DNA from 2 places in the Mesorhizobium sp. M8A.F.Ca.ET.021.01.1.1 genome. Region 1 is predicted to be linked to the other one. Evidence: riboswitches for the same ligand, from Rfam matches in the RefSeq annotation. Region 1 holds a riboswitch; the other holds the start of a gene.

Evidence for each region. Region 1 has a riboswitch for S-adenosylmethionine ahead of EOA36_RS17065 (homoserine O-acetyltransferase). Riboswitches for the same ligand answer to the same signal wherever they lie in the genome.
Region 2: linked by a shared signal. The riboswitch ahead of EOA36_RS03330 (O-succinylhomoserine sulfhydrylase) and the one ahead of EOA36_RS17065 (homoserine O-acetyltransferase) in region 1 are both predicted to bind S-adenosylmethionine.

Annotation. Positions count from the first base shown of each region.
Region 1 is NZ_RZSJ01000199.1:796-9,549, reverse strand. It holds gene EOA36_RS17090 (gamma-glutamylcyclotransferase) at 1-473, opposite strand, end outside; gene EOA36_RS17085 (DUF2125 domain-containing protein) at 625-1,623, shown strand; gene EOA36_RS17080 (sugar kinase) at 1,629-2,558, shown strand; gene EOA36_RS17075 (prephenate/arogenate dehydrogenase family protein) at 2,555-3,490, opposite strand; gene hisC (histidinol-phosphate transaminase) at 3,513-4,622, opposite strand; SAM riboswitch at 4,760-4,837, shown strand; gene EOA36_RS17065 (homoserine O-acetyltransferase) at 4,959-6,128, shown strand; gene metW (methionine biosynthesis protein MetW) at 6,250-6,864, shown strand; gene EOA36_RS17055 (glycosyltransferase family A protein) at 7,183-8,106, shown strand; gene EOA36_RS17050 (DUF1194 domain-containing protein) at 8,171-8,754, opposite strand, start outside.
Region 2 is NZ_RZSJ01000015.1:1,844-23,828, forward strand. It holds gene EOA36_RS03285 (ATP-binding protein) at 1-513, shown strand, start outside; gene phoU (phosphate signaling complex protein PhoU) at 630-1,355, shown strand; gene EOA36_RS03295 (magnesium and cobalt transport protein CorA) at 1,449-2,456, shown strand; gene EOA36_RS03300 (GcrA family cell cycle regulator) at 2,525-3,043, opposite strand; gene EOA36_RS03305 (aspartate aminotransferase family protein) at 3,400-4,599, shown strand; gene argF (ornithine carbamoyltransferase) at 4,616-5,527, shown strand; gene EOA36_RS03315 (Hsp33 family molecular chaperone) at 5,657-6,688, shown strand; gene apaG (Co2+/Mg2+ efflux protein ApaG) at 6,924-7,316, opposite strand; gene EOA36_RS03325 (ceramide glucosyltransferase) at 7,537-8,688, shown strand; gene EOA36_RS03330 (O-succinylhomoserine sulfhydrylase) at 8,716-9,906, opposite strand; SAM riboswitch at 9,963-10,040, opposite strand; gene EOA36_RS03335 (2'-deoxycytidine 5'-triphosphate deaminase) at 10,181-11,275, shown strand; gene araD1 (AraD1 family protein) at 11,327-12,319, opposite strand; gene mmsB (multiple monosaccharide ABC transporter permease) at 12,523-13,809, opposite strand; gene mmsA (multiple monosaccharide ABC transporter ATP-binding protein) at 13,806-15,338, opposite strand; gene chvE (multiple monosaccharide ABC transporter substrate-binding protein) at 15,504-16,574, opposite strand; gene EOA36_RS03360 (LysR family transcriptional regulator) at 16,867-17,856, shown strand; gene EOA36_RS37140 (hypothetical protein) at 17,943-18,206, opposite strand; gene EOA36_RS03370 (Stf0 family sulfotransferase) at 18,546-19,307, shown strand; tRNA gene EOA36_RS03380 (tRNA-Gly) at 19,509-19,582, opposite strand; gene EOA36_RS03385 (acyltransferase family protein) at 19,657-21,567, opposite strand; gene EOA36_RS03390 (hypothetical protein) at 21,779-21,985, opposite strand, start outside.

The DNA of each region.
Region 1 (8,754 bases):
ATGCCCAGTGCTTCCAGATGCTTCAGCGTACTCAGCACATAGTCCTCGTTGTTGCCCGATCGGCCGACCGCGCCACGCACCACGGCCGCTGCATCCGCCGCGTCCATCGCCCCGGCATATTGCTCATGCTTGCGGTCGACGATGTAGGCCACGGCCTCGACCGCGCCGCCGCCGTCGAGACGAACCTTGAGCGTCCGCTCGAGATAGACGCTGGTGACAAGCTCGCGCTCACGCAGATAGGCAATGACCTCGTCGCGCAGTTCGCCGGGCACGCGGAAGGCGAGGCCGACGCAGGACCCGCCATGGTCGAGGCCAAGCACCAGTCCCGGCCGCTGGCGCGTGCCGCGGTGCACGAAGGAATAGACGCAAAGCGAGCGGCGGTAGCCATGCAGGCGCGCACGCCGTGTCTCGACATGCGCGAAACCGGGCCGCCAGATCAGCGAACCGTAGCCGAACACCCAAAAATCGCCCATATCACCGCGCCTGATTGCAAAAGAATGGCAACACCGCACCGGAAACCGGTGTTTTTTCCGCTCGTGTCCGTCTACCTATCGTCTCTGTCCACTGGTGTTCCCGGAATCGAGAATCCGTTCACACCATCCATGCGTTAATGAGAGCCAAAGCATGACGTCAAGTGACGAACGCCGACCGGGTAACCGTCGCCGCCTATGGTGGCTTGCCGCGTTCATCCTGGTGCTGTTCGCCATATACAGCGCCGGATGGTTCTATCTGGCCAACAGGGTCAGGTCGGAGGCCGACAAGGCGGTTGCCACGCTCAATAAGAGCGGCATCCAGGCTGGCTGCGCCAACCTCGAGGTCAGTGGCTATCCGCTGAGCTTTGCCGTCTCTTGCGACAATCTCGCCTACGAGGACGATGCCAAGAACATTGCCGCCTCGGCCGGCTCCTTCAATGCCACCGCCCAGATCGCCCAGCCCTTGTCGCCGGTTGCCAATCTGCGCGGTCCGCTCCGAACCTCCGTCCCGGGCATGATGCCGCTCTGGATCGACTGGGACAATCTGCAGGCCAACGTCAAACTGTGGTATCCGCTGCCGCGACGTATAGCGCTGCAGGCCGAGGGCCTGTCGGGCCAGACCGATCCGGCCGACGATACCGATCCAGTCGAGCTGTTCAGTGCCGGCAAGGCATCAGGCCAGTTGCAGCCGAATGGCGCGGATATCGACTATGTCGGCAGCTTTGGCGATCTTGAAATCGATCCCGACACGATCGGCGGGCGCGTGCTGCCGGCGCTCGATGCCAGCGGCGACGTGACACTGAAGAACGGCGTGGCGCTGGTCGGCACGCAGGTGAAAAGCCTGCGCGGCCAGAGGATCGAAATCCGTAATCTCGATCTGTCGTCGGGGACGGCGCGTGTCACCGTTTCCGGACCGCTGTCGGTCGATGCAGAAGGCCTGGTCGATGCCGATCTGATGATCAGGATCAAGGATCCGAAGGCCGTGGCATCTATCCTTGCCGGCGCCGTGCCCGAGCAGAAGAATGCGATCGAGCAAGGTTTTGGCGCCCTGGCTCTACTCGGCAGCGAGCCGTCGATGCCGCTGAAGGTGGTCAAGGGCAAGGCCTCGCTCGGCTTTATCCCGCTGGGCAAGATCAAGCCGGTGCAATAGCACCCATGGCAAGACCCGTGAGGCTCTTGAGTGTTGGAGCGCTGACGCTGGACACCATCCTGCGCGTCGAGTCGCTTCCGACGCATCAGGGAAAATTCATCGCCTCGGACGGCGTCCAGATCGCCTCGGGCATGGCCACGAGCGCGGCCTGCGCCGCACGTCGTCTCGGCGCCGAGATATCGCTATGGGCGAGTGCTGGCGACGATCCTGTCGGCGATCAGCTGATCGCTGGAATCGAGGCCGAGGGCGTCGATTGCAGCCATGTGCGCCGCGTCAGCGGCGCACGCTCGGCGCTGGCCTCGATCCTGGTCGATGCGCATGGCGAGCGTATCATCGTGCCGTTCTACGACACGCGCGCGCAGGCTGATCCCGAAGCCTTGCCGTTTCCCGACATCACGGCGTTCGATGCCGTGCTGGCCGACGTGCGCTGGCCGGGTGCAGCGGCACTTGCCCTGAACGCGGCGCGCGCCGCGGGCAGGCCGGCTATCCTCGATGCCGATACCGCGCCGCTGGCGGTGCTGGAGCAACTGTTGCCGCTGGCCTCGCACATCGTCGCCTCCGAACCGGCAGTGCGTATCATCTGCGGCCACGCGTTGGATCTGGAGACCGCTTGCGAGGATCTCGCCTCCAGCACCGACGCCTTCGTCGCGGTCACCGGCGGCGCGGCGGGTACCTGGTGGTTCGATCGAAGCGCCGGATCATCCCGCCATGTCGAGGCGCCGAGGATCAAGGCGGTCGACACGCTGGCCGCCGGCGATGTCTTTCATGGCGCCTTTGCCGTTGGGCTGGCGGAAGCCATGGCGATCGAGCACGCACTGCGCTTTGCGAGTGCCGCCGCCGCGCTCAAATGCCTGCGCTTCGGCGGCAGGCTGGGCGCGCCGGATCGGGCGGAAACGCTCGCCATGATGGCAGCGACCTGGCCTGAAACAGCTTAGCTCTTTGCCGGATGCTCGACCGCCTGGCGGCCAAAGTCCGGCGCGTCGATATCCTGGCCCGCCTCGATGATCGAGCGGCGCACGGCGCGGGTGCGGGTGAACAGGTCGAAGAGTTTGTCGCCATCGCCCCAGCGGATCGCGCGCTGCAGGAACGCCAGATCTTCCGAGAAGCGCGCCAGCATTTCCAGGATGGCATCCTTGTTGTGCAGGCACACGTCCCGCCACATGGTCGGATCGGAGGCGGCCAGACGCGTGAAATCGCGAAAGCCGGAGGCGGAATATTTGATCACTTCCGTCTTGGTCACCGATTCCAGGTCGTCGGCGGTGCCGACGATGTTGTAGGCGATGATGTGCGGCAGATGCGAGACGATGGCCAGCGTCATGTCGTGATGCTGCGGATCCATCGTGTCGATGTTGGCGCCGCAGCGGCGCCAGAATTCCGACAGCCGTTCCAGCGCCTCCGGATCGGTGCCCGGCACCGGCGTGAAGATGCACCAGCGATTGTCGAACAGGTCGGCAAATCCGGCATCCGGGCCGGATTTTTCGGTACCCGCCAGCGGATGGCCGGGAATGAAATGGACGCCCTCAGGCACATGCGGCTGCATCTGCGCGATGACTGAGGCCTTGGTTGAGCCGACATCGGTGAGGATCGCACCTTTTTTTAGCGCCGGCGCAATCTCCTGCGCCACCGCACCGGATGAGCCCACCGGCACCGAGACGATGACCAGATCGGCATCACGCACAGCTTCCCTGGAATCGGTGGTGTAGGAATCGCCTAGTCCCAGTTCCTCGGCTCGCTTGAGCGTTGCCACACTGCGCGTCGAGATCGCGACATGGCGAGCCAGGCCTTCGCGGCGAATGACGCGGGCCAGCGACGAGCCGATCAGGCCGATGCCGACCAGCGCGATTTTTTCGAACATCGGTGATGCCATGGTGTGTAACTTTTCAGGCGTTCTAGCTTTTCAGGAATGTCTTGAGCGCGGCGACAACGCCGCGATTGGCCTCTTCGGTACCGACGGTCATTCGCAGCGCGTTGGGAAAGCCGTAGCCTGAAACGCGCCGCAGAATATAGCCGCGCGCGCTCAGATAATCATCCGCCGCAGCCGCCGAATGCCTCTGGTCGTCGGGAAAATGAATGAGCAGGAAATTGCCGACGCTGGGCGTCACGCGCAGTCCGAGTCCAGTCATCTCCTCGCTCAGCCAGGCGAGCCAGGTCTCGTTATGCGCCACGCTGCGCTCGACATGGGCGCGGTCGCGGATCGCGGCGATGCCGGCCTCGATCGCGGTCGCATTGACGTTGAAGGGGCCGCGCACGCGGTTGATCGCATCGACAATGTGCATCGGACCATACATCCAGCCGATACGCGCTCCGCCGAGACCGATCTTGGAGAAGGTGCGGGTCATCACCACGTTCTCGGCGCTGCCGGCCAGCTCGATGCCGGCTTCGTAATCGTTGCGGCGGACATATTCGGCATAGGCCGCGTCCAGCACCAGCAGCACGTTTTTCGGCAGTCCGGCATGCAGGCGACGCACCTCCTGGAACGGCACATAGGTGCCGGTCGGATTGTTGGGATTGGCCAGGAACACGATTTTCGTGCGCGGCGTCACAGCCGCCAGCATCGCATCGATGTCGGCGCGCTCGTCGGTCTCCTTGACCACGACCGGGGTGGCGCCGGCCGACTGGATGTAGATCTTGTAGACCATGAAGGCGTGTTCGGTGAACATGGCCTCGTCGCCGGGCGCGAGATAGGTCTGTGCCAACAGGCCAAGGATCTCGTCGGAACCGTTGGAGCAGATGATGTTCTGCGCGTTGAGGCCATGCACCTCGGCGATCGCCTCGCGCAACCGCCTGGCGGTGCCGTCGGGATAGATGTCGAGTTTGCCGGCGACCTCACGCGCGGCCTCGATCGCCTTCGGCGACGGCCCAAGCGGGTTCTCGTTCGACGACAACTTGTAGACCTTGGCGACCCCGGCCGGCGCCGTGCTCTTGCCGGGCACATAGGCGTCTATGTCCATGATGCCCGCGCGGGGGGTTGGACGTGCCTGATCCGGTGTCTGGTTCATGTCTTGCAAAATCCGTCGAAAATGCCTCCATCCGGAAGCCGCTGCGGAAATACAAGCCATGGCCGGCAATGTCGAGAGGCGGCACTAGTGCCAGCCGCCGCCATTGACGGCGAGGCGGGCGGGGTCTAGAAGGGCGGTGACAGTTCCGTGGTGATTTGGCCGGTCGGCTTGCAGCCACGTTAAACAATTCGCTAAAGGGCCGTTTGCGTGACGTAACCGGCTTTGCGAAGGCAATGCCGGTTTTTTATTGTCCGCTACCGGCCCGGACGACCGCATCGGCGCCGCGAAAATCAGCGGAGATTTTCGCAAGAAACGATGCAGCAAGAGAGATTAGGAATGGCCGCTCTGCGCGCAGCAAGGACCAACAACGAGGTCGACAATCCGTCGAGCCTGGTGTTGCGTTTCGGACCCGACAAGCCGCTCAAGCTCGATGCCGGCACGGTGCTGTCGCCGTTCCAGATCGCCTATCAGACCTATGGCGTTCTGAACGATGCCCGTTCCAATGCCATCCTCGTCTGCCATGCACTGACCGGCGACCAGCATGTCGCCAACACCAATCCGGTGACCGGCAAGCCAGGCTGGTGGGAAGTGCTGATCGGCCCCGGCAAGATCATCGACACCAACCGTTTCTTCGTCATCTGTTCCAACGTTATCGGCGGCTGCCTTGGTCCCACCGGGCCGGCTTCGACCACCCCCGCCACGGGAAAGCCCTATGGGCTCGACCTCCCTGTCATCACCATCCGCGACATGGTGCGTGCGCAGCAGATGCTGGTCGACCATTTCGGCATCGAGAAGCTTTTCTGCGTGCTGGGCGGTTCGATGGGCGGCATGCAGGTGCTGCAATGGGCGTCGAGCTATCCCGAGCGGGTGTTCTCGGCACTGCCGATCGCCACCGGCGCACGCCATTCGTCACAGAACATCGCCTTCCACGAGGTCGGGCGGCAGGCCGTGATGGCCGATCCGGACTGGCATGGCGGCAAATATTTCGAGCACGGCAAGCGCCCGGAAAAGGGGTTGGCGGTGGCGCGCATGGCCGCCCACATCACCTATCTGTCGGAAGCCGCCCTGCACCGCAAATTCGGCCGCACCCTGCAGGACCGCGAAGCGCTGACCTTCGGCTTCGATGCCGATTTCCAAATCGAGAGCTATCTGCGCCACCAGGGCATGACCTTCGTCGACCGCTTCGACGCCAACTCCTACCTCTACATGACACGGTCGATGGATTATTTCGACCTTGCCGCCGACCATGGCGGCCGGCTGGCGGACGCCTTTGCCGGCACGAAGACCCGCTTCTGCCTGGTGTCCTTCACGTCGGATTGGCTGTTCCCGACCGAAGAGAGCCGCTCGATCGTGCACGCGCTCAACGCCGCCGGTGCCTCGGTTTCCTTCGTCGAGATCGAGACCGACCGCGGCCACGACGCCTTCCTGCTCGACGAACCGGAACTGTTTGCCGCCATCAACGGCTTTATCGGTTCGGCCGCGCGCGCCAGGGGGCTCGGCGCATGACCCCGAAATGTTGCAGACTTTTCGGACCACGGTCATGCGTCAGACGGAAAGGCGAAGCCATGACCCAGAAAAATTGCGGACTTTTCGGACCATCGTCATGCGCCACTCAGGAGGCGAAGCCATGAGCGTCAATGGCAGCCAGCGTGTCGACCTTGAGGTCGTCGCCAACCTCATCCCGCCGCAATCGCGCGTGCTTGACGTAGGCTCCGGCGACGGCTCGCTGCTCGAATTGCTGCAGGAAACCAAGCAGGTCGACGGTCGCGGCCTTGAGCTTTCGCAGCGCGGCGTCAACGAATGCGTGGCGCGCGGCCTCTCGGTCATCCAGGGCGATGCCGACAAGGATCTCGAATTCTATCCCGACAAGGGTTTTGACTTCGTCGTCCTGTCGCAGACCCTGCAGGCCACCCGCAACCCGAAGCTGGTGCTCGACGAACTGCTCCGGATCGGCAATCGGGCGATCGTGTCCTTCCCCAATTTCGGCCATTGGCGGGTGCGCCTGTCGCTGTTCGTCAAGGGCCGCATGCCGGTGACCAAGGATCTGCCCTACTCCTGGTACGACACGCCCAACATCCACTTCTGCACCATCCGCGACTTCGTCAATCTGTGCGAGGAGCTTGGCGCGACGGTGGAAAAGGCGACCGCGCTCGACGCCAACGGCCAGAAGATCGGCCTGTCGATGCCCTGGTGGTTCTGGAATTTCTTTGGCCAGCAGGCGGTGTTTTTGTTGAAGCGATAAGGCTGCCGTCGGCCTCCTACGCGAGGATATCCGTGGGCTTGTGCGGATGTTCCACGCCGTCGGCCAACACCACATGGACGCAACCGCCAAGAGCTTCCGCCAATTCCAGCGGTGGCAAAAGTGTTGCGGTTGAAGCGCTAGGCGCCGGAATTCACCATTCCCTTGTCGTCAGAACGACGGCACAATGGGTGACATAACAGGTTGTTTTTTGTAGCGTCGCACTTAATCCCGATGAGGGCCAGCCAGGGGGAAGTCCGATCCATTCAACCATCCTGAAGAGCTATCGGAAAGTGCATTTTCGCGCTGGAAACAGCTGACGTGGAGCATTTGCCCCTCATCACGGTCATCACCCCGACTCACAACCGGCGCGAAACGGTGCTCCGCGCGGTGGAAAGCGTGCTTTCTCAGAGCATGGCGCGGTTTGAGCATATCGTCGTCGACGATGGCTCGACCGACGGGACGGAAGCGGCGCTTGCGCGCATTCGCGACCCTCGGCTGATCTATGTCGGCGCGAAATGGCGCGGCGCCAATGCCGCCAGGAATGCCGGCATCGAGCTGGCGAGGGCGCCCGTGGTGACTTTTCTTGATTCGGACGATCTCTTCCTGCCACACCGGCTCGAACGGACGCTGGCATGGTTCGACGACAATCCGGCGCTCGGAGTCCTGCTCTCCTCATATGTCTCGGTGAAGGCTGGCCGTGGCACCGCCTGCGTCAACCGCCGTGCTTTCCTCAATCCGGCGATGCTGGAGCGGGCGGTGGTTGCGCAGACGGCCTTCATCGCCGGGTCGGCGATAACGGCGAGGCGGGAAGCCTTGCTGGCCATCGGCGGCTATGACAGCGACATTCCCCGGATGCAGGACCGGGAGCTTCTGCTGCGCTTCGCACAGCGCTTCGGCGCGCAATTATCGGAAGATATCGACTGGACGAAGCACAATTCGCAGAACTCGATTTCGGGCCGCCGGGACGGCTATATCGAAGCCTATGCGATCCTGATGAGTAAGCACCCGCACATCGCTCGCTCTTACCCCCATGTCCCACCCTTTATGATCACGCGGCAGATCATCGCCGATATTCTCCGGGGGCGGATACCACAGGCATTTGCTGGATACATGGCCAACCGCTCGTCCGACGCGCTTGGTTATTCATTGCCGGAACTGATCGCCGGTTATCTCTACGGCCGCCGCTGGCGGCGCGGCCTCTACGACGAGGTTCGCGGGAAGTTTGGAATTCCACCGGCCTGACCTGGCGGCAGCTCAGCGATCGAGTACGGCGCGTTGCAGGGGACTGCCTGGCCCAAGGCCAGGCCTATCGGTCCAGTTCCGGGAAATAGGGATCCGACAGGAACCGCCTGTCCCGTTCTCCCAGAAGGCAGTCGATCGGCGCGTCCATCTCGGCGGGCATGATTTTGGGCTTGTCCTGAATGCCGCTGACTTCGAGAACCAGCTTGCGCCGGATCGCCGTTGAGAATTCGGCGGCCGCATGGATCGGCAGCACGAAGGAACCAGGTCCGCCGGTCACGCACTGCGCATAATACTGATCGAGATGGCTGAAGGTCGGTGATGGCTTGATCAGGATCGGCAGGCCGTTGATGACGATGCCCTTGGCAATGGCCGCATCGCGCGTCACAGTGACCGGCGGCCCGATATTGTTGGGGCCGTCGCCAGATATGTCGATGACGCTGCGTTCGCTCGCGAAATTGGTGCCGTCGAAAAGCTCGGCGCCGAAAGCAAGCGCGCTCGAAATCGAGGTACCGCGGAAACTCCGGAAAGGGCGGGCCGCAAGCTTGTCGGCAAAGCTGTTGGCGCTCTGCGCACTGTCGATGATCTGCCAGCCGATGACCGCGTCATCGCGCACCGTGCCGGCCCACTCGAAATAGGCGAGCGCAATGC
Region 2 (21,985 bases), on a different contig from region 1:
CTGTCGCTGTCGCGGCTGGAGATGAAGCCCTATCTGAGACCGGGAACCGAAGTCGATCTGCGCCAGACCGTCGACAGCGTCATCGATTCGCTCGGACCGCTCGCCCGGGAAAACAATGTCGCCATCGAGCGCGATTTCGCCAAGGGGCCGCTCGATGTGCCGGGCGATCGCGACGAGTTGTTCCAGGTCTTCGAGAACCTTTTGGAAAACGCCTGCAAATACGGCCAGTCGGGCGGCCGCGTCGTGGTGTCGATCGCGCGCGGCGATGACGGTTCCGAACCAGGCATCGACGTGACGATCCGGGATTTCGGCCCCGGCATCCCCGAGGAACATATCCCGCGCATCACCGAACGCTTCTATCGTATCGATGTCGAGACCAGCCGGACCCAGAAAGGCACGGGACTTGGCCTGTCGATCGTCAAGCACATCCTGACGCGTCACAACGCAAGGCTGACGATCCGGTCCGAGGTCGGCAAGGGCGCCGCGTTCTCAGTCCATTTGCCGGCGCACTGATACTGCCCTAGTTTTCCACGGGACCGTTTCTTTTTTCTGTCATCCGGTTAGCGTATCAGCGGGGATTCGAGGAAACGACTCAAAATCAAGACACCCCGTGGGAAGGCATTTCGTCCATGCAGTCCGTTCACACAATGAGCGCCTTTGACGAGGAACTGAAATATCTCTCCAAGCGCATCGCCGCGATGGGCGGCCATGCCGAGCGCATGGTCGAGCAGGCGGTCGCCGCCTTGGTCAATGCCGATCCGGGATTGGCCCAGAAGGTCATTCGCGATGACCTCGTGCTGGATGAGGGGCAGCGTGAGATCGACGACAAGGCGATCATCATCATCGCCAAGCGCCAGCCGATGGCGACGGACCTGCGCGAGATCGTCGGCGCCATCCGCATTTCGGCCGACCTCGAGCGGGTCGGCGACCTCGGTAAGAACGTCGCCAAGCGGGTGGTCGCCGTCATCGACGGCCGTCAGCCGACCAGCCTTTTCCGCGGCCTGGAGGCTCTGGCCAACCTGGCGCTGACCCAGCTGAAGGAAGTTCTCGACGTCTATGCGTCGCGTTCGGTCGACAAGATCGGCTTCGTGCGCGACCGAGACGACCAGATCGATGCCATGTACACGTCGCTGTTTCGCGAATTGCTGACCTACATGATGGAAGATCCGCGCAACATCACGCCCTGTACGCATCTGCTGTTCTGCGCCAAGAACATCGAGCGTATCGGCGATCACGCCACCAACATCGCCGAGACCATCTACTACATCGTCACCGGCGACCAGATGCCGCCCGATCGGCCGAAAAGCGACAAGACGGACAAGATCGGCCTCCCCGCGGCGCTGCCGGTGAAGTGAACGCACGTCCTCTCGAACGCTTGATCATATTGCGCTAAACTACCCCGAGATAAGCTTGGTTCCCTGGGGAAGGCAACGCTTTCGGAGGCCGCGATGGAATATGTCCGGGAGTTCAAGCCCTCGCCGCCGACATCGGGCATCATTGCCTGCGGTGTCTATACCGCCGGGCGCCGCATCGCCGATATTCCAATCGAGGAAGCCGGCGATTGGGCCAAGAAATCGGGACACGTCGTCTGGATCGGGCTGCTTGAACCCGACCGTGAACTTCTGCTGCGCGTCCAGGCACAGTTTCATCTGCATGAGCTGGCGATCGAGGATGCCGAGCATCCGCACCAGCGGCCAAAGATCGAGCAATATGGCGATGCGCTGTTCATCGTCGCCCGCACGGCGCAGCTGATCGACGGGCGCGTCACCTTCGGCGAGACTCATCTGTTTGTCGGCTCAGGCTACATCGTCAGCGTCAGGCACGGCCCGTCGACATCCTATGCCGCCGTGCGCCAGCACTGGGAAAGCTGCCCGCACTCGCTGGCCAAGGGCGAGGATTTCGTCCTTTACGCCATTCTCGACTTCATCGTCGACAACTACATGCCCGTGCTCGAGCAGATCGAGGACGAGGTCGAGGCGATCGAGGACAAGGTCCTGCTGAAGCCGATGACCGGCCCCGATATCGAACGGCTTTACATGCTGCGCCGCGACCTCTTGCGCCTGCGCAATGCGGCATTGCCCCTGGTGGAAGTCTGCCGCCGGCTGACCAGCGCCGAGCTGCCGCAGATCCATTCTGCCATGCACCCGCTGTTCCGCGACGTGACGGATCACATCCGCACCGTCCAGGAGAAAATCGACAGTCTGCGCGAGGTGCTGGCCTTCGCCTTCGAGGCCAGTCTCCTGGTCGGCCAGAGCCAGGAAACGGCGATCTCCAAGAAACTCGCCTCGTGGGCGGCCATCCTGGCGGTGCCAACCGCATTCGCCGGTATCTACGGCATGAACTTTACCGACATGCCCGAGCTGAAGATGGAATATGGCTACCCGATGGTGCTGGCCACCATCGCGCTGATCTGCTGCTTCCTGTATTGGCGGTTCAGGAAGAAAGGCTGGCTGTGAAAGAGCAAATAGCGAATAGGGGAAAAACTGCATTGCCCCCTCGCGGAAGCTCAATCAGTGGCTATTCCCTATCGGTTCCTGCGCCGCTCCGCCGCTGGCTGGAACGCCACGCGGGCATGGTACTTGCAGTAGGGACCGGTCTCGGCGGCTTCGTTGCCGCAGAAATTGAAGTCCTCCGAAAGCGGATCACCGTTCGGCCATTTGCAGGTGCGCTCGGTCAGTTCGACGAGCTGCAGATGCCGTGAGATCGGTACCACGACGTTCTCGACCGGGCGAATGTAGTGTCTTGCTACAGGTTCGGCGTCGAATTGCGTCTGAAGGGCCGTCGCGCCGATCGAAGTCGTGACATGACGTGCCGTGGTCGCGGCGCGTGCCACCGACTTCTGGACGGTCGATCCTTGCGATGCCTTCTTCTGGCGTGCCGGCGTCGCCGTCGCACGGCCGCGGCCCGACAGTTTCAGCCGGTGCACCTTACCGATGACCGCGTTGCGGCTGACCCCTCCAAGCTGAGCGGCAATCTGGCTTGCGCTCAGACCCTCCGACCACAGTTTTCTCAAGAGTTCTACCCGCTCGTCAGTCCAGTTCATGACCGCGCTCCTCATAAGCGTGCGGCAATCAGAATCCTTTCCCGACCCAGCACCACTGCTGGGGCAGACACCACATATATCTGGTGATTAGGTCCGCCGCACGAAATCTAGTTATTTCTCGACTACAACTACTCTATGCGCTGACTCGGTGACAAGAGTCCCAAGTGCAACACGAATCGGTTTTTTCGGTTTTCCCCAACTTGCCCGGTCGCTCATGAGCCGGCGTCGCGTCAGGGGGCTTGCCGCGCGCCACTACGCGACGTTTTCGTTGACTTCATGACCGAAAAACACGATAAGCCACAGAAGGCCGCCGCTTTGGCGGCTTTTTTGATTTTCCGGTACCGGAGACGCATATAATGAGCGGTTCGGCGCTTTACGAGACCTTTGCTCGCGCACCCCTGGCCTTCGACCATGGGGAAGGCACCTGGCTGGTTACCGACAAGGGCGAGCGATATCTCGATTTCGCCGGCGGCATAGCTGTCAATTCGCTTGGCCACGGCCATCCTCATCTGGTCGCGGCCCTTACCGAACAGGCGGCGAAGCTCTGGCACGTCTCCAATCTCTATGAGATCCCGGGGCAGAGCCGGCTTGGCGAACGATTGGCTGATGCCACCTTCGCCGACAAGGTGTTCTTCACCAATTCCGGCGCCGAGGCGCTGGAATGCGCGATCAAGACGGCGCGGCGCTACCACTTCGTCAAGGGACATCCCGAGCGCTTCCGCATCATCACCTTCGAAGGCGCCTTCCATGGCCGCACGCTGGCGACCATCGCGGCCGGCGGCCAGTACAAATATCTCGAGGGCTTCGGACCCAAGGTCGAAGGCTTCGATCAGGTCGGCTTCGACGACATCGACGCCGCTGAAAAAGCGATCACGCCCGAGACCGCCGCGATCCTGATCGAGCCGGTGCAGGGCGAGGGCGGCATCCGCCCGGTACCGACACAGTCGTTGAAGCGTCTGCGGCAGCTCTGCGAGCAGCACGGCCTGTTGTTGATCTACGATGAGGTTCAGTGCGGCATTGGCCGTACCGGCAAGCTGTTCGCGCATGAGTGGTCGGGTGTGACGCCCGACATCATGGCAATCGCCAAGGGCATTGGCGGCGGCTTCCCGATGGGCGCCTGCCTTGCCACCGATGAAGCGGCCGTCGGCATGACCGCCGGCGTGCACGGCACCACGTTCGGCGGCAATCCGCTGGCAATGGCGGTCGGCAACGCCGTCCTCGACGTCGTGCTGGAAGATGGATTTCTCGAGGATGTCCAGCGCAAGGCGCTGCTGATGAAGCAGGGGCTTGCGTCGGTAGCCGACGAATTCCCCGAGGTGATGGAGGATATCAGGGGCACCGGGCTGATGCTCGGCCTCAAATGCGCGATGCCCAACGGCAAGGTGAACATGGCGCTGCGCGACCAGCATTTGCTGGCGGTTCCGGCCGGCGACAACGTCATTCGCCTGCTGCCGCCGCTGACCGTCACCGATGCCGAGATTCACGAAGCGCTCGGCCGCATCCGCGCCGGCGCCAAGGGCCTGTCGGAGGCCATTGCCTCCGCCGCCGCGAAGTAATCCGGAACCATTCCTGATGTCAGTTCGCCATTTCACCGATCTTTCCACCGTTTCCGAAGGCGATTTGCGCTTCATGCTGGATGATGCGGTGACGCGAAAGGCGCGTCTCAGGGCCGGCGAGCGGACCAAGCCGCTCGAAGGCAAGGTGCTGGCCATGATCTTCGACAAACCGTCGACGCGCACGCGCGTTTCTTTCGACGTCGGCATGCGCCAGCTTGGCGGCGAGACCATCATGTTGACCGGCACCGAGATGCAGCTCGGCCGCTCCGAGACCATCGCCGACACCGCCAAGGTGCTGTCGCGCTATGTCGACGCCATCATGATCCGCACCACCTCGCACGAGCGGCTGCTAGAGTTGACCGAGAATGCCACCGTTCCGGTGATCAACGGGCTGACCGACGACACCCACCCCTGCCAGCTGATGGCCGACATCATGACTTTCGAGGAGCATCGCGGTCCGGTGGCCGGCAAGACCATTGCCTGGACCGGCGACGGCAACAACGTGCTACACTCGCTGCTCGAGGCCTCGGCACGGTTCCGCTTCAATCTCAACGTCGCCGTACCCGAAGGCAGCGAACCGGCGCAGAAGCATGTCGACTGGTCCAAGGCGCATGGCGGCAAGCTGCATTTCACCCGCTCGCCCGAAGAAGCCGTCGACCAGGCCGACTGCATCGTCACCGACTGCTGGGTGTCGATGGGCCAGGAACACCGTGCCCGCGGCCACAATGTCTTCTCGCCCTATCAGGTCAACGCGGCGCTGATGGCCAAGGCAAAGCCCGACGCCCTGTTCATGCATTGCCTGCCGGCCCATCGCGGTGAGGAGGTGACCGACGAGGTCATCGACGGACCGCATTCGGTGGTCTTCGACGAGGCCGAAAACCGGCTGCACGCCCAGAAGGCCGTGCTTGCCTGGTGTCTCGGTGCTTGATGTGTCTTGTTGCTTGATATGTCTTGGCGCCTGAAATGCCCAGGCGCTTGATCTGCGGGGGCGCGATGCCTATCTGCGCCGCATCACGCAAATCAAGCGCGTTTGGACGCATGTGCCCACCAGGGCCGCATGGCCGCGCCCTGGAGCTTTGTCATGTTGGAAAGCCATCAAGTGACTGAACATCACCCCAAACTCGGCGAGTTCGGCTACGCCGGCGACGATCACGTCGTTCCCTTCGAAGTCGGTCCGCTCGACGTGCGTGGCCGCACGGTGCAGCTCGGGCCGATGCTCGACGCCATCCTTGGCCGCCACGACTATCCCGAGCCGGTCGCCCGCCTGCTGGCGGAAGCCTGTGTGCTGACGGTGCTGCTCGGCACCTCGCTCAAGTTCGAAGGCAAGTTCATCCTGCAGACCCGTACCGACGGGCCTGTCGACATGCTGGTCGCGGACTTTTCCACGCCCTCGGCGCTGCGCGCCTATGCGCGTTTCGACGCGGATCGGCTCGAAGCGCTGGTCGCGGCCGGCGAGACCTCGCAGCAAACGCTGCTTGGCAGCGGCGTGCTGGCGCTGACCATCGATCAGGGCGCCCATACGCAGCGCTATCAGGGCATCGTCCAGCTCGACGGCGAAACGCTGGAAGACGCGGCGCGCACCTATTTCCGCCAGTCGGAACAGATCCCGACGGATATCAGGCTCTCGGTCGCCAAGCTGCTGACGCCCGGTATCGGCGGTGCGCGCGAGCAGTGGCGCGCCGGCGGCATACTGGCGCAGTTCCTGCCGCAATCGCCCGAGCGCATGCGCGTCCCGGACCTGCCGGGTGGCGATGGCGATCCGCGCGAGGAAGTCCACGATCCGGCCGATAATTCCTGGCAGGAACTCCTCGCCTTGCTGGGCACCATCGAGCCGACCGAGCTGATCGACCCGACCATCGGCGCCGAGCGGCTGCTCTATCGCTTGTTCCACGAGCATGGCGTGCGCGTCTTCGGCGGCGTCCCGGTCACCGACCAGTGCTCGTGCTCCAGGGACAAGATCCGCGATATCCTCGAAGGCTTCTCCGCGCAGGAGATCAAGGACAGCACCGAGGATGGCGGCATCCACGTCGCCTGCGAGTTCTGCTCGACCCAGTACGACTTCGATCCGGCCGAGTTTGCGGCTCAGTAAAGCTAGTCCCTTCTCCCCGTCACTATACGGGGAGAAGGTGCCGGCAGGCGGATGAGGGGCAGCGCCAGCGTTAGTACAGGAGCTCCTTGGCTCTATCTGAAGAAATTCTCGCAAGCTCGGCGCTGCCCTCATTGTCCTGCCGGACGGTCGTCACTCGAAAAGCCAAGCAATTGGCTTTTCGTCCGCTTCGCGGACCATTCCTCAACTCCCCCGTATAGTGACGGGAGAAAAGACGCTAATTCACCGTGCGCCTTGTCCCCGGCAGATCGAGCGAGAAGGCGGGGATGGCGATGTCGAAGGTCTCGCCGCGCTTGTTGCGCATCGTGTAGCGTCCGACCATGATCCCGGACGGTGTCGAGAGCGGGCAGCCGGACGTGTATTGATAGCTGTCGCCGGGATTGAGTTCCGGCTGGTCGCCGACAACGCCCGGCCCGCGCACTTCCTCGACCCGGCCGGCGCCATCGGTGATGTGCCAATAGCGCGACAACAACTGCACGAACTCGTCCGACTGGTTGTCGATCGTTATCTGATAGCCCCAGACATAGCGGTTCTCCGAGGGATCCGAACGGTCCTCGAGATAGAACGGCCTGACCTGCACTTCGATGTTGCGCGTCACGGCGCGGTACATGAGCGGCTCCAAAACAACCCGATGACTTTCAGCGCTCCCGGTGAGCAGGTCAACGTGCGCGTCTTGTCGCGGCTGACCTTGAACCGCAGGTGCCGGCAAAGAATGTCATTTAAGTGACACACGACAATGGTGGTGTGCACGAACCGGGCGACTCGGCGCTCTGTCGAACTGTTGAAAACGGCCACGATGCCGGCCGCCTTTCCGGAGTGACCAGATCTCGATGGAACTCACCTTCATAGCCGCCTCGCTTTCGACCGCACTCATCCTTTCAAACGCCGCCAGCATTTCGCTCGCCGCTTCACAGCTGAAACGGCGCAACACGATCGCCCCGCCAGCCGGCAAGCCGCAACCGGTCTCGATCGTCGTCCCGTCGCGGGGCGTCGAGCCGTTCACGCATGAGACGCTGGAACGCGCCTTCGCCCTCGACTGGCCACGCTACGAACTGATCTTCTGCGTCGCCCATCCCGACGATCCGGTGGTCAAACTGATAAACAGGGCGATTGCCCGGTTTCCCAAGGTGCCGGCCCGGCTGCTGATCGGTGACGACCGCGTCAGCGCCAATCCAAAGCTCAACAATTGCGTCAAGGGTTGGGAAGCGGCACGCCACAACTGGGTCATCCTTGCCGATTCCAACGTCCTGATGCCGAGGGACTATGTCGAGCACATGATGGCGGCATGGCGGCCCGACACCGGCCTTGTCTGCTCGACGCCGATCGGCTCGCGGCCCGAGGGTTTCTGGGCTGATGTCGAATGCGCCTTCCTTAACACATTGCAGGCCCGCTGGCAGTATGCCGGCGAGGCGCTCGGCCTCGGCTTTGCCCAGGGCAAGAGCATGCTGTGGAACAAGCCGATGCTGAATGCCAATGGCGGCATTCGGGCGCTGGCCGCCGAGATCGCCGAGGACGCTGCCGCCACCAAGCTGGTGAACGGCCTCGGCTTGCGCGTCAATCTCGTTGCCGCGCCCTTCGAGCAGCCGCTCGGCCAGCGCACGCTTGGCGAGATCTGGTCGCGTCAGGCCCGCTGGGCGCGCCTGCGCCGCGTCACCTTCCCGCTGTTCTTCGCGCCCGAAATCCTGACCGGCGCGGCGGTGCCTCTCGCGCTTGCCCTGGTTGCTGCGGCGAGCGCCGGCATCAGCCTCTGGGCAACCGCGATTGCCGTGTTGGCGGCCTTCTACCTTCCGGAGTGCGCACTGGCCTTGTCCAAGGGCTGGTACCTGTCGCCGCGCATGGTCGCGGCCATGATGGCGCGGGACGTGATGCTCCCAACCCTCTGGGCGCGCGGCTGGCTCGGCGGCGCCGTCGACTGGCGCGGCAACGCAATGACCATCCGCACCAAGGCGGCCGAACTGGAGGAGACGCCGTCGCGCGCCTGATCGCCGCGACCGACGCTCCCAAACAGCCTATTTGGCGGCCTTCAGCGCCTGCGCGATGTCTTCCAGCAGGTCGTCGGCGTCCTCCAGGCCGACCGACAGCCTGAGCGTCCCTGGCCCGATGCCGAGTTCGGCGCGGGCCTCGTCGCTCAGGTTCTTGTGCGTCGTCGTCGCCGGATGGGTGATCAGGCTCTTGGCATCGCCGAGATTGTTCGAGATCAGCACGATGTCGAGGGCGTTCTGCAGCGCGAAGGCCGCCGGCTTGCCGCCCTTGACGTCGAGGCAGATCAGCGTCGAGCCGCCCGACATCTGCTTCTTGACGATGGCGGCCTGCGGATGGTCGGCGCGGCCGGGATAGATGACGCGGGCGATCTGCGGCTGCTCGGCCAGGAAGTCGGCGATCCTGCCGGCGCTTTCCGTCTGCTGGCGCACGCGCAGCGGCAGCGTCTCGAGCCCCTTCAGCAAGGTCCAGGCATTGAACGGCGACAGGCTGGGGCCGGTGTGGCGGAAATAGTCGTGCAGGTTTTCGTCGATCCACTTCTTGTCCGACAGGATGACGCCGCCGAGGCAACGGCCCTGGCCGTCAATATGCTTGGTGGCCGAGTAGACGACGATGTGCGCACCAAGCTGCAACGGCTTCTGCTGCAGCGGCGTGGCGAAGACATTGTCGACGACAAGCCGCGCGCCGATCGAATTGGCAAGCGAGGCGACGGCTGATATGTCGACGACTTCCAGCGTCGGATTGGTCGGGCTTTCCAGGAAGAACAGCTTGGTGTTCGGCCTGACCGCCTTTTCCCAATTGGCGATATCGGTGCCGTCGACCAAGGTCGCCTCGATGCCATAGCGCGGCGCCAGCGTCTCGACCACCCAGCGACAGGAGCCGAACAGCGCGCGCGCCGCAATGATATGATCGCCGGCCTTGACGCTGCACAGAAGGGCCGCGGTCACCGCCGCCATGCCCGACGCCGTGGCGCGCGCGTCCTCGGCGCCTTCGAGAGCGCACATGCGCTTTTCGAACATGTCGACGGTCGGGTTGGCGTAACGCGAATAGATGAAGCCAGGCTCTTCGCCCTTGAAGCGGGCTTCCGCCGCCTGGGCGGTTTTATAGACATAGCCCTGGGTCAGGTACATCGCCTCGGCGGTTTCGCCGAATTGGGAACGCAAGGTTCCGCCATGCACGAGTGCCGTCTGAGGTTTCCAGTTGCGCTTCTTGGTGCTCATCGCTTTGTTCCAGACACAAAAAAACCGGCCGCGAAAGTCGCAACCGGTCCATACGGCCTTGCGGCCCGACGGTCCTTTAGCGACTTGTTTAACGTGGCTGCAAGCCGACCGGCCAAATCACCACGGGATAACGACCCTTTAGACCCGCGCCACGCTTGCGTCAATTGCCGGCTTCATTAAGAGGTTTGTACCAAGGCAGGTTCCGCAAAAGTGCCCAGTGGTTTTGCGGCAAGAACCTGCACCAAAAGAGACCAGTCTTGGGCGGAGCCAGACTTTGCGGCAGACAGGCATTCTTCCCGATCAGGACATTTCGGCGCTGTTCAAGTCCGGCGCGCTGAAGTCGCCGCGCGCGCTCGATGCCGATCAGATCCAGCCGGCGAGCCTTGATCTCAGATTGGGGAAAAAGGCCTGGCGGGTGCGCGCCTCGTTCCTGCCCGGCCCCAACCACAAGGTCTCGGAAAAGCTCGATCGGCTGCAACTCCACGAGATTAATCTGACCGAAGGCGCGGTTCTCGAAACCGGCTGCGTCTATATTGTGCCGCTGCTCGAAAGTCTGGCCCTGCCGGCTGATATTTCGGCGTCGGCCAATCCGAAGAGCTCGACCGGGCGCCTAGACATCTTCACCCGCGTCATGACCGATCGCGGCCACGAGTTCGACAAGATCGCCGCCGGCTATCACGGTCCGCTCTATCTCGAAGTCAGCCCGCGCACCTTCCCGATCATTGCGCGCACCGGTTCGCGCCTGTCGCAGATCCGCTTCCGCACCGGCAATGCACTGCTCTCGGAGGCTGAGCTGCATGAATTGCACAACGCCGAGATGCTGGTCGCCACCGATCCGCCCAACATTTCCGGTGGCGGCATCGCGTTGTCGATCGATCTCAATGGCGACAAGGATGGGGTGGTTGGCTATCGCGGCAAGCACCACACCGGGCTCGTCGATGTCGACAAGCGTGCCGCCCAGGATGTCCTCGATTTCTGGGAGCCGATCCATAAGAGCGGCGCCGGCGAACTGGTGCTCGATCCCGACGAGTTCTACATCCTCGTCAGCCAGGAGGCGGTGCATGTGCCGCCGCTCTACGCCGCCGAGATGACGCCCTTCGATCCGCTGGTCGGCGAGTTCCGTGTCCACTATGCCGGCTTTTTCGATCCGGGGTTCGGCCATTCGGCGTCCGGCGGCACCGGCAGCCGGGCGGTGCTCGAAGTGCGCAGCCACGAAGTCCCGTTCATCCTCGACCATGGCCAGATCGTCGGCCGGCTGGTCTACGAGCACATGCTGAAGCGGCCGCGGGCGCTTTACGGCACCGACCTGGGCTCGAACTACCAGGCGCAAGGCCTCAAGCTCTCAAAGCATTTCCGCGCGGTGCGCTAAGGTCGAAGCTGCCGATCTCCCCACGAGAGGGGGATGACGCCCTCGTGGCTTTTACAGCGCCTTCACCGCCACCTTCACCGGCTTTTCGATTTCCAGCGGGTTGCGCAGCGGCAGGCCGAAATCCCCTGCCTCGATCTCGAACACGTCGCCTGCTTCCGTGTTGATGCCGTCGGCGAAGGATAGCGTCGCGGTGCCGAACATATGCACATGCACGTCGCCCGGCTGGCGGAAGGCCGAATATTTGAAGTGGTGGTGTTCGAGATTGGCGATGGTGTGCGACATGTTCGTTTCGCCCGACAGGAACGGCTTCTCCCACAATGTCTTGCCGTCTCGCAGGATGCGCGACGTGCCGCGGATGTCCGAAGGCAGGTCTCCGATCAGGATTTCCGGCCCGAACGAGGCATTGCGCAGCTTGGAGTGGGCGAGGAAGAGATAGTTCACGCGCTCGGTCACATGGTCCGAGAATTCGTTCGACAGCGTGAAGCCGACGCGGAACGGCGCGCCGTCGTCGCCGATGACATAGATCCCGGCGACCTCGGGTTCTTCGCCGGCATCCTTGGCAAAGGCCGGCGACATCAGCGCCGCGCCAGGCGCGACCGCCATGGTGCCGTTGCCCTTGTAGAACCATTCCGGCTGTACGCCGACCTGGCCTTTGGCGGGTTTGCCGCCTTCCAGCCCCATGCGGAACATCTTCATCGAATCGGTGAGCTGCTCCTCGCCGTCGGTGCTGAGCTTCTTGTGCATGGAATCGCGCGTCGCGGCCGACCCGAGATGCGTCAGCCCCGTGCCGGTCAGGTGCAGATGCGCCGGGTCGGGGTGATTGATCGGCGACAGGAGCCGTCCCCTCTTGTAGGCGGCGTCGAGATCGACCGTCTCGCCAAGTCCCTTGCGTTCGATCAGGGCGGCCAGGCCGACACCGGTGCGGGCGGCCTCCATCGCCAGCGAATAGACGCTGCGCGCGCCGTTGATGATCCGGGTCTTCCCGCCGCTGCGGGCAACGACACGGATCGTCTCGGCGTCGTCGAGAATCTGCGAGATCAGCATGATCAGTCCTCTCTCATTTTTCCGTGTCCGGCTGCCATCGGCAAAATCCTGACCGGCGCGGCGCGGAAACGCGCCACGGTTGAAACGCTTCGTCCGGATTGCGTTCGCGAGCCTGGTCCTTCCCCGGACTTCTTGGTGCCGACGGGCTGCCGGCAGCTTCGCGATCTAGAACCCGTATGCCTCCTAGTCCTCGCCTCCAGCCCTTAAGCCTTGTTCTTGTTGTAGACGTCGAAGATGACGGCTCCGAGCAACACCAGTCCCTTGACCACCTGCTGCCAGTCGACGTTGACGCCCATGATCGACATGCCGTTGTTCATCACGCCCATGATGAAGCCGCCGACCACCGCGCCGATCACCTGGCCGACGCCGCCCATCGCCGAGGCGCCGCCGATGAAGACGGCCGCGATCACGTCGAGCTCGCTGCCGAGGCCCGCGGCCGGCACGGCCTGGCCGAGACGCGCGGCGATGATCAGGCCGCCGAGCGCCGACAGCACGCCCATATTGATGAACACCAGAAGCGTCAGCCGCTCGGTGTTGATGCCCGACAATTGCGCTGCCTTGGGGTTGCCGCCCATCGCGTAGATGCGGCGACCGATGGTCATGCGCTTGGTAACGAAGACGAACAGCGAGATCAGCACGCCCATGACGAGCAGCACCACCGGCAGGCCCCTGTAGCTGGCGAATTCATAGACCAGGAACAGCGCCAGCGCGCTGGCAACCAGCGTCTTGATGACGAACAGGGGGAAGGGCTCGGCCTCATAGCCGTGGCGCTCGCGTTTGCGCCGTGTCCTCACCCCGAAATAGGCATAGGCCAGCACGGCGATCAGCCCCAGCACGACCGTCGTCATGTGCAGCGTCAGGCCGCTGCCCAAAATGGTCTTGCCGGCCGCGTTTACCGTCGGCGCAATCAGCGTCAGCGGGCCGATCACATCAGGAATGAAGCCGGAGCTGAGTGCCTTGAAGCCGTCCGGAAGCGGACCCACCGAGGAGCCGCCGCCCAGCAGCGCCTGGCAGATGCCGCGGAAGATCAGCATGCCCGCCAGCGTCACGATGAAGCTCGGTATCCGGTGATAGGCGATCCAATAGCCTTGCGCCGCGCCGATCAGGCCGCCCACGATCAGGCAGACGATCGAGACCACCAGCGGATTGCTGAGCGGTCCGAGCTGCCAGATGACCATCATGTTCGCCGCCAGCGCGCCGATGAAACCGGCGACCGACCCGACGCTGAGGTCGATGTAGCCCGAAACGATGACCAGCAGCATGCCCAGCGCCATCACGATGATGAACGAGTTCTGCTGCACCAGGTTGCTGAGGTTGACCGGCTTGAACAGCGTTCCCGACGTGGTGAACTGGAAGAACAGCATGATGACGATCAGCGCGATAATCAGACCATATTCGCGCAGGTTCGTCGTCAGCGCCGAGACGGCGATGCGTGGACGCTGTTCTTCGGCGATGTTGCCTTGCGGGGCGGGGGCGCTGTCGGTGCTCATGCTGCTTTTCCTTCTCCACGAACGATGGCCCGCATTATTTTTTCCTGGCTCGCGTCCGCCGCGGGCATTTCGCCCACGATGCGCCCTTCGTTCATGACATAGATTCGGTCGGTGATGCCGAGCAATTCCGGCATTTCCGACGAGATGACCAGGATCGCCTTACCTTCAGCGGCGAGGCGCGCAATGATCGTGTAGATTTCGTACTTGGCGCCGACATCGATGCCGCGCGTCGGCTCGTCGAGGATCAGAACTTCCGGGTCGGCGAACAGCCATTTCGACAACACCACCTTCTGCTGGTTGCCGCCCGAAAGATTGCCGGTCATCTGATAGACGCTCGATGCACGGATGTTGGTTTTCTTTCGATAGTCGTTGGCAACGGCGAGCTCGCGCATGTCGTCGATCACACTGTGGCGCGAGACGCCGCCCAGATTGGCCAGCGTTATGTTGTGCTTGATATGATCGATGAGGTTGAGACCGTAGGTCTTGCGGTCCTCGGTCACATAGGCGATCCCGTGTTGGACCGCCTTGCTCACCGAGGAGACGTCGACCGCCTTGCCCTTGAGCAGCACTTCGCCGGTGATGCGGCGCCCATAGGAGCGGCCGAACAGGCTCATGGCGAATTCGGTGCGGCCGGCGCCCATCAGCCCGGCAATGCCGACCACCTCGCCCTTGCGCACGTTGAGGTCGATGCCCTTGATCACCTGCCGCTCGGCATGGATCGGGTGATAGACCGACCAGTTCTTCACTTCGAACACGACCTCGCCGATGTCAGGCTCGCGCGGCGGATAGCGGTCGTCGAGCGAGCGGCCGACCATGGAGGTGATGATGCGGTCCTCCGAAATATCCTTCTTGGCCAGCGTCTCGATGGTACGCCCGTCGCGGATCACGGTAACCTTGTCGGCGACCCGGTTCACCTCGTTGAGCTTGTGCGAGATCAGGATCGAGGTCATGCCTTGCCGCTTGAATTCGAGCAGCAGGTCGAGCAGCGCCTGGCTGTCCTTTTCGCTGAGCGATGCGGTCGGCTCGTCGAGGATCAGCAGCTTAACTTCCTTGCTCAGCGCCTTGGCGATCTCGACCAACTGCTGCTTGCCGACGCCGATATTGGTGATCAGGGTCTTGGGGTCCTCCTTGAGGCCCACCTTCTTCAACAGGGCGCTGGTGCGCGCCTCGTTGGCGTTCCAGTCGATGACGCCGTATCTGGCGTGCTCGTTGCCGAGGAAGATGTTTTCGGCGATCGACAGCATCGGCACCAGCGCAAGCTCCTGGTGGATGATGACGATGCCCTTGTGTTCGCTGTCATGGATGCCCTTGAATTGGCATTCCTGGCCCTGAAAAATGATCTGGCCGTCATAGGTGCCGGAGGGATAGACGCCCGACAGCACCTTCATCAGCGTCGACTTGCCGGCGCCGTTCTCGCCGACAACGGCGTGGATCTCACCTTCCTCCACGCTGAGGTTGACGTTCGACAGCGCCTTCACGCCGGGGAACGTCTTGGTGATGTCGCGCATCTCCAAAATCGTCGAGGTCATCAGGGCAAGCTCCTCCTAGACTTTCTTGTTTTTACGCAATTCCTGACGGAAAACCGCCGCGCACTTTTCCTGGAATTGCTCTAGGCCGGCAGAAACAATACCGGGGTCGCTTGTGAACGAAAAGGGGCCCTGCGTTGCGCAGGACCCCTGATTTTATAACCGGGATTACTTCAGGTCTTCGGCCTTGATGTAGCCGGAATCGACGACCATCGCCTGGTAGTTCGACTTGTCGACCTCATGCGGCGTCAGCAGGATCGAGGGAACCACCTTGACGTCGTTGTTGTAGGTCTTTTCATCGAGGCCTTCCGGCTTGCCGCCCGAGAGCACCTTGTCGACCAGCTGCACAGTGGCCTTGGCCAGTTCGCGGGTGTCCTTGAACACGGTCGAGTACTGCTCGCCCGAGATGATCAGCTTGACCGAGGCGGTCTCGGCATCCTGACCGGTCACGATCGGCCAGGGCTGTGCGTCCGTGCCGTAGCCGACGGCGCGCAGCGAGGCGGTGATGCCGCGCGACAGGCCGTCATAGGGCGACAGGACGCCGTCGACGCGGCTGCCGTCCGAGTAGTTGGCCGACAGGAGGTTGTCCATGCGAGCCTGGGCGGTGGCGGCGAGCCAGCGCAGCGTGCCGACCTTGTCCATGCCGGTCTGGCCGGACTTGATCTTGATCGAGCCGTCGTCAATCAATGGCTGCAGGACGGAGATAGCACCGTTGTAGAAGAAGAAGGCGTTGTTGTCGTCGGGCGAGCCGCCGAACAGTTCGACGTTCCACGGCTTGGTGTTCGGGAAGCGCTCCTTGAGGCCCTTGACCAGCGAATTCGCCTGGATCACGCCGACGCCGAAATTGTCGAAAGTGGTGTAATAGTCGACATTGGCGGTCTTCTTGATCAGGCGGTCATAGGCGACCACGACGACGCCTGCGTCGTTCGCCTTCTGCAGCGCATCCGACAGGGTGGTGCCGTCGATCGAGGCGATGATCAGCGCCTTCGGGCCCTTGGTGATTTCGTTTTCCAGCTGGCTGAGCTGGTTGGGGATGTCGTCCTGCGCATACTGCAGGTCGACAGTGTAGCCGAGCGCCTCGAGCTGGGATTTGACGGCGTCGCCGTCATTGATCCAGCGCTGCGAGGTCTTGGTCGGCATCAGCACGCCGACAAGACCCTTGTCGGCCGCGTGCGCCTGATAGCTCATGGCAGCGATGCCAAGGGCCGCGACGGCGGCCAGCGTCTTGATGATTTTCACGTTACTCTCCCTGGTTGATGGACGCGACACCTCGGGGCTTCGCGGGCCGCGCAGCCAGACAGGAGCGCAAAGGCGCCGCTGTCGGCTTTATCGATCTCCGGTATCCTCCCAATCGGCTCCGCGACACAGTTTCAATCGATACGATTTTGTTCGTTACCGACCCTTGCATCTCGGAGCGCGCGAAGGGTGGGTCCCTTTGCCATAACTGTCAAATGCGATCTTTGGTGGTTGCTATACCGAAACCGGTATGATCTAGCATGCGGAAAGAAACCGGCGGAAAGGCTGGAAGATCATGGCGGCATTGCGCGATCCCGATGCTATTCCAGTAAGTTACGAGAAGCTCCCGGGAGATGGGGAGACACTCCTGCGCAGTGGCTTGAGCTTGCGCCACATGCGCATGATCGCCGCCCTCGACGATCACGGACGGGTGAGCGCGGCGGCCCAGGTCATGAACATCTCCCAGCCGGCCGCCTCGCGCATGATCGCCGAGATGGAGGCGGTGCTTGACGTAAAGCTGTGCGAACGGCTGCCGCGCGGCGTGACCCTTACCCCCTACGGCCAGGCGCTCGCCAGGCGGGCCCGGTCGATCCTGCTCGAGATGCGCGAAGCCGACCGCGAGATTGCCGAGCTCAAGGCCGGCAAGGGCGGCTCGGTGTTCCTCGGTGCCGTGACCGCGCCGGCGATCGAATTGGCCGTACCGGCGATTCGCGAGATCCGCCGCATCTACCCGCGCATCGAGATCACCATGCAGGTCGAGACGTCGAACGTGCTCGCCCGCGAGCTGATCGCCTCGCGCCACGACTTCATCATCGCCCGCATTCCCGACGACCTCAATCCGCGGCTGTTCGAATCCCGTGTGATCGGCGTCGAGAAAGCCTGCCTGATCGTGCGCCGCGGCCACCCGCTCGCCGGGGGCAATGTGGTCAGGCTGGAAGACACCGCCGCCTATGACTGGGTCTTCCAATCGGGCGGTTCGCCCTTGCGCCAGGCGATGGAAAGCAATTTCCTGAACCGCAACATCGCGCTGCCGGACCGGATCTTGAACACCAGCTCGCTGCTGCTCACGCTGGTCATGGTTGCACAATCCGATGCCATCGCACCGGTCTCGGTGCAGGTGGCGAAGTTCATCCAGAATCCGGACGGGCTTGCCGGCGCCATCGATGTCGTCCAGACCGAGTTCGACATCGAGGTCAGGCCCTACAGCCTGATCACGGTCCGGAATCGCGTGCTCTCGCCGGCGGCCAAGATGCTGCATGATTTCATCCTGCGCGAAGTAGGGTGACGGAACGAGAACCGACACCGCGCGTTCAGAAGCGATCGGCATGCGCGCTGGAGCCTGTTTCGGGCGAGGGAACGAGGTGTCGATGGTCAACAACTCAAGAGGTTTTTATGGAACGTCGGAAGTTTCTTACTGGAATGCTTGGCGTTGCGGGGGCAGTGGCATTTGCAAGCGTGGCCGGACCCGGCCGCGCGGTTGCCGGTATTCCCCAGGGCGCCGGAATTCTTGATGAGCTGGACAAGCCAGATCCGGCTGTCTTCGAAGGGGACGACGAAGTCGCGCTGGAGCAGGTCTCCCATCGCAGCGGCCACCATGGCCACGATTACCACGATGACTACTGGCGTCGCCGCCATGGACGCCGCCGCGGCTGGAGACGGGTTTGCCGCAGCTACTGGCGCCACGGCCGCCGCCGCGTCCGCTGCTGGCGCGAGCGCGTCTGGCTGTAATCGCTTCTGCGGTTGACGCAAAGGCCGACCACCACAACGTGGCCGGCCTTTGCGCGTACGGCGTTGATCGACCAGTGTAACGTGTATGGCCTGCATTTTGCCTTGGCGTGAGGTCGAATCTACGGAACCATATGAGCCTTTGTTCGTTGAGGCGCTGTTTAAGCGGAGCTTTGACATGTCGAGGGGCGATCAGGAAGAACGGCTTTCTGCAATCGAGGTCGGACAGGCCGCGGGCAATCCGCACGCATGAAAGGCGTGGCGATACTTACCGAAGCCCGTAGCGGTTCCGAATGGCTTGGCAGTCTCACAAACAGCACGGGATTGTTCGGCAACTCCGCCGAGTGGCTCGACACGACCAATCTCGGGTGCAAGCCGAAATCCTTCGATGACCTGCTGTCCGCCGTGATCGATCGCGGCGGGACCGCGAACGGCACGTTCGCCGTCAAGCTGTTTCCACGGCACCTTCACTGGTCGCAGGCCAAATATGGAGCCGACTTCCTGGCGGAATGCGGCCGGCGCCATGCCATGGGTTTGGTCCTGCTGGAGCGGCGGGACCGTCTTCGCCAGGCGATTTCCTATTGCCGGGCGAAGGCGTCAGGCCATTGGAGAAGCACGATGGACGGCGCGGACCTGGTTCCGCAATACGACTTCGCCGGCATCTGCCAGGCCTATTTTCTGATCGAGCAGAGCTATGCCTTCTGGGAGGCATATCTGCGGCTGGCCGATCTGCATTACGATCACTTTTTCTATGAGGATCTGTTGGACGATCCTCGTCCGTACGTCGCGTCGGTGGCTCGGCAATTGTCAATGGAAATGCCGGACGGAGAGTTCGAGACGAATTTGCGCCTGCAGCGGGACGACCTCACCGAAGATTGGGCCGAGCGGTTCCGCAACGACGTCAAATCGGAAGACCTACTGGCGCATCTGCCCAGGAAGGTGGCACCGCGGAATATCAGCAACCTCGCCCGGTTCCTCCTCAAGAAGCAGATGCGAACCGGCCAGGCCTGAATGCCTCTTTAGTCTCGCCAAGAGCAATTCCAGGAAAAGTGCGTAGCGGTTTTCCCGGGAGAAGCGCGTAGCGCTTCCCCTTGGGAATTGCGTGAAAACAAAGAGTTAGAGCGGGCCAGCGATTCCGTGAAATGCTGAATCGGCTCGGGTGGACAGGTTCCTGCGTGGGCCGGATCAGCAACCGACTTTTCGGTTTCAAGCTGGAGCGGGTAGCGGGAATCGAACCCGCGCGTTCAGCTTGGGAAGCTGACAGGCTACCATTACATCATACCCGCGCTGCAGCCTCGTTATCATGACGGCATGGCTTCGGGCAATCGCAAAGCAGTGTCACGACGCGGGCTTCGCCAACTCACCTGGTGACGGTTGGCGCCTGCTCCCTGACCTTTGCGACTTCGCCGCCGGCGGCGAAGCTCGGCCAGTATTTCGAGATAGCCAGCGTCGCGCCGGCGGAAGAGAAATGGCCATAGTCGAAATAGAGAAACTGCTTGCTGGTGGCATCCGCATAGGAACAGCCGGTGGCGTCGCACAGATAGGTAAGCGGATCGATGAAGGTCGCGCCTTTGGCGAAGGGCTGCACCTGCTTGTTGATGTCGGGATCCATGGCCATCGGCCAGGATGTGTTCACGGCGCCCTCGTGTTTTGCAAAGAAAGCGATCTTCTGGACGTCGGCGATGAACTCCGGAGACTGGCCGATGACATAGACCTTGACACCCATGTCGCGCAGCCGGTCGATCGTCGTTTGCAATCCGTCGAAGCCCCTTGCCTGGTAATCCGTCCATCGTCCGCTCAGGATCACCGCCTGGATATTGGCATCGCGGATGATCGACAGCGCCCGTTCGTTGAAGCGGGTGCAGGCCGGCCGGGCATAGGAAAAATAGGACAGGTTGGGTGGGCAGCCGGCATAGGTATATTGGATGACGTTGGCCTCGATTTTCTGCGCGTTGGCCTCCAGGCCCGAAACATAGTGAGCCGCGAAGGAATCGCCCCACAGCAGCACATTGGTGGGAAAGCCGTGCGTGCGCGTGCAGTCGGCAAGGTTCCAATCCTCGATCCGATTCCCGCCTTCGTTGAAGCAGACGCCGTTGCGCCAGTCACCCACCAGGATGCGTTGCGTCGAAAAATCAGGGAACCGCTGCGGAAAGCCGTTGCCGAGCACGCCGGCCAGACCGCCGACGCACAGCAGGGCAATCGCCGTCGCCGAAAAGGCGAAGATCGGCAGCGGGGCGGTAAAGGGTCGCTTCCGCCGGAAAGGCTGCTCGACATATTTCCACGAGAAGGTCGCCAGGGCGAAGCTCGCCACCGTCATCGCGACGATCGTCGGCACCGAGATGGCTTTCAGCGAGAGATAGTGGACGAAGGAATTGATCGGCCAGTGAACAAGGTAGAGCGAATAGGAGATGAGGCCGACCCAGACCATCGGAGAGAATTGAAGCACGCGCGTGGCGACAGGCACGGGCCGGTCGGGGTGATTCTGGCCCGCATAGATGAGCAGAGCGGTTCCGATGCAGGGAAACAGGGCGTTGTAGCCAGGAAACGGATCGCTCTCCGAAATCGTCAGGAAGCCGAATGCAAGCAGGGCAAAGCCGGCCAGGCCGACCAGTTCAGTTGCCGGCCGGCTGGCTAGTGGCGGCGGCCTTTTCAGCATCAGCATGGCGCCCAGCGCCAGTTCCCAGATCCGTGTCGGCAGGAGGTAGAAGCCAGCGGTCGGCGCCAGCGTGGTCGCCATGACCGCCAGGGCAAAACTGCCGATGGCGATCGGCAGAAGGATCGTCAGCCAGCGCTTCGAGGCATACCGGTAGATCAGATACACAAGGATCGGCGCGAAGATGTAATACTGCTCCTCGACCGAAAGCGACCATGTGTGCAGCAGCGGCCGCAATTCGGCGTCGATCGAAAAATAGTTCGTCGTCTTCCAGAAATAGATGTTCGACCAGAAGGTCGAGGCCGCGATCACGCTGAGGCTGAATTCGTGCAGGTCCGACGGCAGCAGGATGAACCAGGCCGCAATGCTTGCAAGCAGGATGACGAAGGTCAGCGCCGGCAGGATGCGCCGTGCGCGACGCCAGTAGAAGCGTCCGATCGAGAATTGGCCGCGCTCGAGATCATCGAGCAGCCTGCCGCTGATCAGATAGCCCGATATGACGAAGAAGATGTCGACGCCGGTGAAGCCACCGGGAATGGCGGACACGCCGAAATGGAAGAGCACGACGGGCAGCACCGCAACGGCCCGCAGGCCATCGATATCACGCCTGTAATTCATTCGACCGGTCCGTATGCCGTGGCCGGCGATGGTCGTGCGGCGGAGCCTGAAATGCTCCTCATACGGCAATCCCCGGTCGTGCGAAAAATCGTGGCTCGTGGGTCCCACGGAATGTGCTCTGCAGCACAACTTTGCTGCACTGCAACATACATGTCAAGACGAATGCCAGGCTTCGAACGCTGGCGACGCCGATTTGCCGGAACGGGATGAATCAGGCGCCGGGCAGGTAGATCACGGCGTAGTCGTCGGCATAGGCCCGCTTCCAGCCCAGTTCATCGAAGAAGGGGATGCGGGTGTCATCGGCTGTAAGCAGTGCCCAGCCGATGGCGTATTTCTTCAACTGGGCCTCGAGCAGCGGTTTGCCGCCGGTTTGACCCGTCGCCTCATCCGTTTTCGTGAACCCGTCCTGGAACAGTTG